2 regions of the Arthrobacter sp. CAL618 genome follow, and region 1 is predicted to be linked to the other one. Evidence: predicted binding sites of a transcription regulator. Region 1 holds the regulator's gene; the other holds the start of a gene.
What was found. Region 1 encodes LexA, which represses DNA repair genes until DNA is damaged. Its sites were predicted from a motif close to TCGAACANNTGTTCGA; they were not measured.
Positions count from the first base shown of each region.

Region 2: the regulator LexA is predicted to act here: its motif matches at 2,725-2,740, upstream of uvrA (excinuclease ABC subunit UvrA).

Region 1 is NZ_ASZW01000189.1:7,508-11,715, forward strand. Features, by position in the region: partial or broken gene K728_RS23250 (ATP-dependent DNA helicase) at 1-957, shown strand, start outside; gene lexA (transcriptional repressor LexA) at 954-1,610, opposite strand; gene K728_RS0111440 (LysM peptidoglycan-binding domain-containing protein) at 2,081-2,455, shown strand; gene K728_RS0111445 (histidinol-phosphate transaminase) at 2,614-3,723, shown strand; gene hisB (imidazoleglycerol-phosphate dehydratase HisB) at 3,806-4,208, shown strand, end outside.
Region 2 is NZ_ASZW01000045.1:7,514-11,721, forward strand. Features, by position in the region: gene uvrA (excinuclease ABC subunit UvrA) at 1-2,654, opposite strand, end outside; gene K728_RS0102665 (GntR family transcriptional regulator) at 2,785-3,180, opposite strand; gene K728_RS0102670 (MBL fold metallo-hydrolase) at 3,317-3,955, shown strand; gene K728_RS0102675 (trans-aconitate 2-methyltransferase) at 4,054-4,208, opposite strand, start outside.

The DNA.
Region 1 (4,208 bases):
GCCGTCTTCGAACTTTGCGAGCGGCTTCTGACGGCGACACCGGCCGGTGAGGTGCTCTGGGCCTCACGGCCAAGCACCTTCTCACCGGGCACCGGGTATTCACAGCCCGACGACGACGCACCCGCGACCATCAACATCGCGCCACTGTCCGTGGCCGGGAAGCTGCGGGAAGGCCTGTTCGCCGATCACACAGTGGTCCTGACCTCGGCAACGCTCGCCATCGGGGCCGAATTCGGTCCAGTCGCCGGTTCGCTCGGTCTCGCGGGCGCCTCGGCGCCGTCATGGACCGGCGTCGACGTCGGCAGCCCCTTCGACTACCCGAAGCAGGGCGTCCTGTATGTCGCGAAGGACCTTCCAAAGCCGGAGCGGGGCACCTCGCCTGAGCAGCTCGACGAACTGGAGGTCTTGCTGAAAGCATCGCGGGGTGGGGCGCTGGGACTTTTTTCCTCCCGCCGCGCGGCCGAAGACGCGGCCGAAGCACTGCGCCCTCGGGTCGACTTCGAAATCCTGTGCCAGGGCGAATCGTCAATGTCGGCGCTGGTCAAACAATTCTCGGATGAGCCGGACACGTGCCTCTTCGGCACCATGTCACTCTGGCAGGGCGTCGATGTGCCAGGCCGGTCGTGCCGGCTGGTGACCATCGACCGCATTCCCTTCCCGCGCCCTGACGACCCACTCATGACAGCTCGGACGAGAGCCGTAGCGAAAGCCGGTGGAAACGGTTTCATGAGTGTTTCGGCAACCCACGCGGCCGTCCGCCTCGCTCAGGGCGCCGGACGCCTCATCCGCGCAGCCGAAGACAAGGGGGTGGTGGCGATCCTCGATTCCAGGCTCGCCAACGCACGCTACGGATCATTCCTGCGTGCCGCGCTGCCGCCTTTTTGGTCCACCACCGATCGCACGACGGCGGTCGGCGTCCTGGAGCGGCTGGCAGGAAAACCCACGCCCGGGGGTTAGAGGGCGCGCATGACCGAGACGACCTTGCCCATAATCGTGGCGAGGTCTCCCAGGATCGGCTCGTACTGGGTGTTCTGGGGGAGCAGCCAGGTGTGACCGTCGCGCTGACGGAAAGTCTTCACAGTCGCCTCGTCGTCGAGGAGCGCGGCCACGATGTCACCGTTCTGTGCTTCCTGCTGGCGCCGGACCACTACCCAGTCACCGTCGCAAATGGCGGCGTCGATCATCGAATCGCCATAGACCCGCAACATGAAGAGATCGCCGTGGCCCACCAACTGGCGGGGTAGCGGCATGACATCTTCCACTACCTGGTCGGCCAGCACCGGGCCGCCGGCAGCGATCCGCCCCACCATCGGAACCATGGCTGCGTCGATCGCGCCGCCGACGTCCGGTGTCGTGCCCTGCCCCGATCCTTCTTCGCCGCTGTGCTGATCATGGTCGAGGGTCAGCGGAAGCAGGATCTCCATGGCGCGGGGGCGCTTCGGATCGCGCCTGAGATAGCCCATCCGCTCGAGCTGCGACAACTGATGGGTGACGCTCGAGAGACTGGCGAGCCCCACCGTGTCTCCGATCTCGCGCATGGAGGGCGGATACCCGTTGGTGCCGATGGCCCGCTGAATGGTCTCAAGGATCTTCTTCTGGCGGGGCGTCATGCCCTTGGGCACCTGGCGCCCACGCGGGCGGCCACGGGCTGGCAGGACGGCCGGGGCGGGGTCAGCCGGGGCAAGGTCGGAGGCCGGTTCATCCAGTGGTGCGTCGGACTCTTTCACGGTCGCTGTCCCTTCGATAAGAATCCATGTACCCCGGCAGATCCCTGGATTCCAGGGGCCGAGCTTATTTTGTCAGTGGCGGATGATGTGCTGGTTTCTGCTGGATCCCGAACCTTCATCCTTGCCCTAACGGTAAGGGAGTCAGGACACGTTTTCAAACATTTGTTCGATCGTGTCTCGACAAAGTTCGTCAATCAGTGCTAAAAATAAACAAGCAGTAATTCGAAGATAAGTTCGAACAAAACAGGAATCGCCGGTTTTAGCTCGAACACCGCCTTCAACCTTCAGGGTTGGTCCCGGGCTCATACCCCAGGACCGAATGGACTGATTCGAGAGTACAGAGAGGTGTATCCATGTCTGTCATCACCACACACCAGAATTTCCCCACCACCGAAAGCGACGCGACCAAGAGCGGCGCCACCAAGCTGCGGCTTACCCGCAGGGGCCGGCTCCTGTTGGTCGGATTGCCGATCGTGCTACTCGCGTCGGCCGTTCTGATGTTGTCAGGATTTTTCAACTCGCCTGCCAAGGCATCAGCTGAAGGCGGAGAGGTGACCGAGACCGTCAGTGTCAGCGTCGCAGCCGGCGAAACCATCTGGCAGCTGGCAACCGAGTTCGCTCCGGACCGCGATCCGCGCATCGTCGTCTCCGAGATCGTTGAACTGAACAGCCTGGGCACCTCAGTGCTGCAGGCAGGGCAGCAACTGGATGTCCCCACCAACCGGTAACTCCTCGACAGCCAGTGCTGCACCCCCAGAACCCTCCAACCCGGTCGGCCAGTATCGGCCACCGGGTGTGGAGCTTCTGCGAACGCGGTGAAGATCCTGATGAAGGGTGAAGGCCCGTCGATTCTGCACCTGCAGCACTCCACGCTTAACCTTGACAGGTGAGCGAACAGTTTGAGCGGTTGAGCCGGTTGCCCCTGCGTGAGGATCTGCGGGGCAAGCACCCCTACGGGGCACCCCAGTTGGATGTCCCCATCCTCCTAAACGTCAATGAGAATACCCATGGAGTGCCGGACGATGTCCGGCAGGCAATCGTTGATGCGGTGAGCCGGGAGGTCGGGGGGCTGAACCGTTACCCCGACCGTGAGTTCACCGAACTCCGGACCAATCTCGCACGCTACCTCGGCCACGGACTGACGCCCGAAAACCTGTGGGCCGCCAACGGATCCAACGAGGTACTGCAGCACCTGCTGCAGGCCTTCGGTGGCCCGGGTCGATCAGCCATCGGCTTCCCCCCGACCTACTCCATGTATCCGTTGCTGGCCAGCAGCACCGGCACCCGCTATATCGCAGGGCAGGGTAACGACAGGTTCGAGCTCAGCGCCGCCGACGCGGCCCGCGAAGTGCGCGAATCCGGCGCGAACCTCGTCTTCCTGTGCTCGCCGAACAACCCGACCGGCTCAGCGCTGGGCCTGGATGTGGTGGAAGCGGTTTATGAGGCGGGCAGCGACGCGCAGGCAATCGTGATCGTCGATGAGGCCTATGCCGAGTTCGCCCACGCAGGCACCGTCAGCGCCCTCAGCCTGCTGGCGGGCCGGGAACGTCTTGTGGTGTCACGCACCATGAGCAAGGCTTTCGCGATGGCCGGGACGAGGCTCGGTTACCTGGCGGCGGCCCCCGAGGTTGCTGACGCGCTGCGCCTGGTCCGGTTGCCGTACCACCTTTCGGCCATCACCCAGGCGGCAGCGAACGCGGCCCTGACCCACTCTGACCGATTGCTTGCCAACGTGGAAAACATCAAGGTGCAACGCGATCGGATAGTGACCAGTCTCCAACACCTCGGGTTGACCCCGGTGCCCTCGGACGCCAACTTCGTTCTCTTCGGCGGACTGGACGACCCGCACCGCATCTGGCAGGGCCTGCTCGACGGGGGAGTGCTGATTCGCGACGTCGGTATTCCCGGTCACCTCCGGGTCACCGCAGGCACCGAGACGGAAACCACAGCGTTCCTCGACACCCTCGGTGCCCTGCTGGAGGGGACCGTCTCCTAGACTGGTGATAGACCCTTTCCAAGCGGCGCCCGGTGCTGTCCCTACCGTCACCCATCCGCTACGTACCAATCGAAGGATAGCCATGAGCGTGGAAACCACTGTCGGACGCACTGCGAGCCGGGAACGGACCACCAGCGAGTCGTCGGTGTTTGTCGAGCTCGATCTTGACGGCACCGGACGCGCGGAGATCAGCACCTCGGTGCCGTTCTACGACCACATGCTGACTGCGCTGGCCAAGCACTCACTGATCGACCTCACGGTCCGAGCCACCGGTGACACGCACATCGATGTCCACCACACCGTCGAGGATGTCGCCATCACCATCGGCGAGGTGCTCCGGGAGGCCCTGGGGACGAAGGCCGGGATCCGCAGGTTCGGCGAAGCGACGGTGCCCCTGGATGAGGCGTTGGCCAACGCCGTCGTCGACATCTCCGGCCGGCCATACCTGGTGCACACGGGTGAGCCTGCAGGCCAGGAATACCACC
Region 2 (4,208 bases), on a different contig from region 1:
TGCAGGACGAGCAGCAGCTTCCGGATGTCTTCGAAGTGCAGACCTGTGGTCGGCTCGTCCAAAACGTAAATACTGCGACCGTTGGACCGCTTCTGCAGTTCGCTGGCCAGCTTCACGCGCTGTGCTTCACCGCCGGATAAGGTGGTGGCCGGCTGTCCGAGCCGCACATAGCCAAGACCCACTTCGACGAGCGTGTTGAGGTGACGCGCGATCGGGCTGAACGCCGCGAAGAATTCGGCGCCCTCTTCGATCGGCATGTTCAGCACATCGGCGATGGTCTTGCCTTTGTAGTGGACTTCGAGCGTTTCCCGGTTGTAGCGCTGACCGTGACATACCTCGCACGGCACGTATACGTCCGGGAGGAAGTTCATTTCAATCTTCAGGGTGCCGTCGCCGGAGCAGGCTTCGCAGCGGCCGCCCTTCACGTTGAATGAGAACCGGCCGGGGAGGTAGCCCCGGACCTTCGCCTCGGTGGTCTCGGCAAACAGCTTCCGGATGTTGTCGAAGACACCGGTGTAGGTGGCTGGGTTGGAGCGTGGTGTCCGGCCGATGGGGCTCTGGTCGACGTGGACCACTTTGTCGAGGTGTTCGAGCCCATCGATCCGCTTGTGCCGGCCGGCAACCTGCTTGGCGCCGTTGAGCTTGTTGGCCAGCACCTTGTAGAGGATCTCGTTGACCAGGGTGGACTTCCCTGACCCGCTGACACCCGTGACCGCGGTGAGGACGCCCAGGGGGAAGGCAATGTCGAAGGACGTCAGGTTATGTTCGCGTGCACCGACCACCTTGAGCTGCCGGGACTTGTCGATCTTGCGGCGCTTCTTCGGGATTTCGATCTTCCGCCGACCGGAGAGGTAGTCACCGGTGATGGAACGCTCATTGGTGAGGAGGTCTTCAAGCAGACCGGAGTGGACCACCTCGCCGCCGTGCTCGCCGGCGCCGGGGCCGATGTCGACAATCCAGTCGGCTTCCTGGATGGTGTCCTCGTCATGCTCGACGACGATCAGGGTGTTGCCGAGGTTACGGAGGCGGGCGAGCGTCTCGATCAGCCGCCGGTTGTCGCGCTGATGCAGCCCGATTGACGGTTCATCGAGAACGTAGAGTACGCCCACAAGTCCTGAACCGATCTGGGTTGCCAGCCGGATGCGCTGTGCCTCTCCGCCGGACAGGGTCCCGGAGGCGCGTTCGAGGTTCAGGTACTCGAGTCCGACGTCGAGCAGGAACTGGAGCCGGGCCTGGATTTCCTTGAGGACCTGGCTGGCAATCTGGGCTTCACGGCCGGTGAGCACCAGGTTGTTGAGGAAGTCGCTGCAGTCGCGCATTGGCATGGCTGCGACCGACGCAATGGATTTGCCATTGATTAGGACCGAGAGTGAGGCCGGGTTCAGCCGGGCACCGCCACACGCGGGGCACGGGATCTGCCGCATGTACTCCTCGTAGCGGTCGCGTGCGTGATCGGATTCGGTTTCGAGATGCTTGCGGTGGATGTACTGCACAGCGCCTTCGAAGCCGGTGCTGTACTTACGCTCCCGGCCGAACCTGTTCTTGTACTGCACCACCACCTTGTGGTCCTTGCCGTACAGGGCTGCTTCCCGGGCGCGGTCCGGCAACTTGTGCCAGGGTACGTCCATCTTGAAGTTCAGCTCTTTCGAGAGACCTTCAAGCAGCCGGGTCCAGTACTCGAGGGTTGCGGTGCCCAGCGACCAGGGGGCGATGGCGCCTTCCGCCAGACTCAGGTCCGGGTTGGGGACGACCAGCTCTTCGTCAACCTCAAGCTTGGTGCCGATCCCGGTGCAGACGGGGCACGCGCCGAAGGGGTTGTTGAAGGAGAACGAGCGTGGCTCGATCTCATCGATGGCCAGGGGGTGCTCATTGGGGCAGGCCAGGTGCTCGGAGAACGCCCTGACGCGTTTGCTGTCTTTTTCGGGTAGATCAACGAAATCGGCGAGGACCCGGCCGTCGGCCAGCTTGAGCGCCGTCTCCACCGAGTCGGTGAGCCGTTGACTGATGCCGTCCTTGACCACCAGCCGGTCGACAATCACTTCGATGGTGTGTTTGTACTGTTTGCCGAGCTTGGGTGGATCTGACAGCTGGACGACGTCGCCGTCGACACGGGCGCGGGCGTAGCCTTTGGCCGTCAGCTCCTGGAACAGGTCGACGAACTCTCCCTTGCGGCCTCGCACCACGGGGGCGAGGATCTGGAATCGGGTGCCCTCTTCGAGTTCAAGCAGCTGATCGACGATCTGCTGGGGGGTCTGCTTGGCGACCGGTTCGCCACAGGTGGGGCAGTGTGGGCGTCCCACGCGGGCCCAGAGGAGGCGCATGTAGTCGTAAATCTCGGTGATGGTGCCGACTGTTGACCGGGGGTTCTTGTTGGTCGACTTCTGGTCGATGGACACCGCTGGCGACAGACCCTCAATAAAGTCAACGTCAGGCTTGTCCACCTGACCCAGGAACTGCCTGGCGTAGGCCGACAGGGACTCGACGTAGCGCCGCTGACCTTCCGCGAAGATCGTGTCGAACGCGAGGGATGACTTTCCCGACCCTGAGAGACCGGTGAAGACGATCATCGCGTCACGCGGCAGGTCGAGGTCAACGTTGCGCAGGTTGTGCTCGCGTGCTCCCTTGACGATCAGACGCGAAAGATCCTGCGACATTTTGGGATCGGAAAACTCAGATTCGAGCGAAGTTGCAATAGACACCCATTCACTCTAATTGAAACCGTGTTCGAATACATATTCGATCGGCTGGTTTTCAGCGTGTCGTCGGCGCGTTGGCCCCCGATGTTCACCGACGGCGCAGAGCGGCCCGCAAATAGGCAACGGCCTCGTCCTCGGTGAGGCCGTTGGCCTTGATCACATCCGCGTATTTGTCGGCGGCTGCGGCCGCCCGTTGCCGTGCTTCATCTCCTGCCGCCGCGACAACGGTTCCTGCCCGCGACCGGGTGACCACAATGTTGGCCTGCTCCAGTTCCCGATACGCCCTGGCAACGGTGTTGACTGCTACTCCGAGGTGGCCGGCGAGGGTGCGCACGGGTGGCAGGCGGGTCCCGACGGGAAGCGATCCGTTGTTCGCGGCGTCGAGGATCTGCACGCGGAGTTGTTCGTAGGGTGGCACAGAGCTTGCCTGGTCAATGCGGAGCCAACTGGTGACGTCGGAGCTGCCTGTTGCGCCTGGATTCACTGTGGCCTTTCCGGTCTCTGTCACTCGTCACTGTTGTCCGGCCATTTCCCGGGCGGACCGCTGATGCCCATATTGTTCCACGCACCCCTGTGCCCCGAAAGTCTTGCCGATTTACCGGCGTGCCTAGACTGGGTTCATGCTTACTCTTCAGGATCTGACCATCCGCTCGATCTCGGTCAGCGAGATGGACAACAACGTCTACCTGCTGACCTCGAAGGCCACGGGCGCACAGGTGCTGATTGACGCCGCCGATGACGCTCCCGCCATCATGGCGCTCCTTGCCGAGGGCGCCGCAGACACCACGGCTGAGCCGAAGCTGGCGCTGATCGTCACCACCCATTCGCACTGGGACCATGTTCGGGCGCTGGCCGACGTCGTCGGGCAGACGGGAGCGCGCACTGCGGCCGGCACGGAAGACGTCACCGACATAGCGGTGCCTACGGATGTTCGGCTGGAGCACGGGGATATTGCCACTTTCGAGGGCTTCGACCTCGAAGCCATCAAGTTGCGCGGACACACACCGGGGAGCGTTGCCTTGTTGTACCGCGACCCGCACGGCCCGGCACACTTGTTTACTGGGGATTCGCTGTTCCCCGGCGGCATCGGGAACACCCAGGGCGACGCCGCCCGGTTTGAGTCGTTGCTCAACGACGTGTCCGAGCGGATCTTCGACTATCTGCCGGACGACACCGTCGTGCATCCCGGCCATGGGAAGGGCACCACCGTCGGGGCTGAACGCCCGCAGCTTGAGGAATGGCGCGCCCGCGGCTGGTAAAACCGGCCGTCCGGCGGGCTCACCGCCGTCGGAACCCACCTTCCCGTCCACCTGTGTGCAGGTGCGTTGGCTGGCCCCCGGCTCAGGGCTGGCGGGAACTATCCCGCGGGGTCCTTGCTCCTACTTCGTCCGGTCTTGACGCCGACGGCGAAGATCCGGCGGAAGCCGAAGACTGTCCCCCAAGGTTCCTCGGGGTAGGCTCCACGCAGCAGGGCAGCATACTGTTCGACGAAGGCCGCGGCGTCGTCGTCGG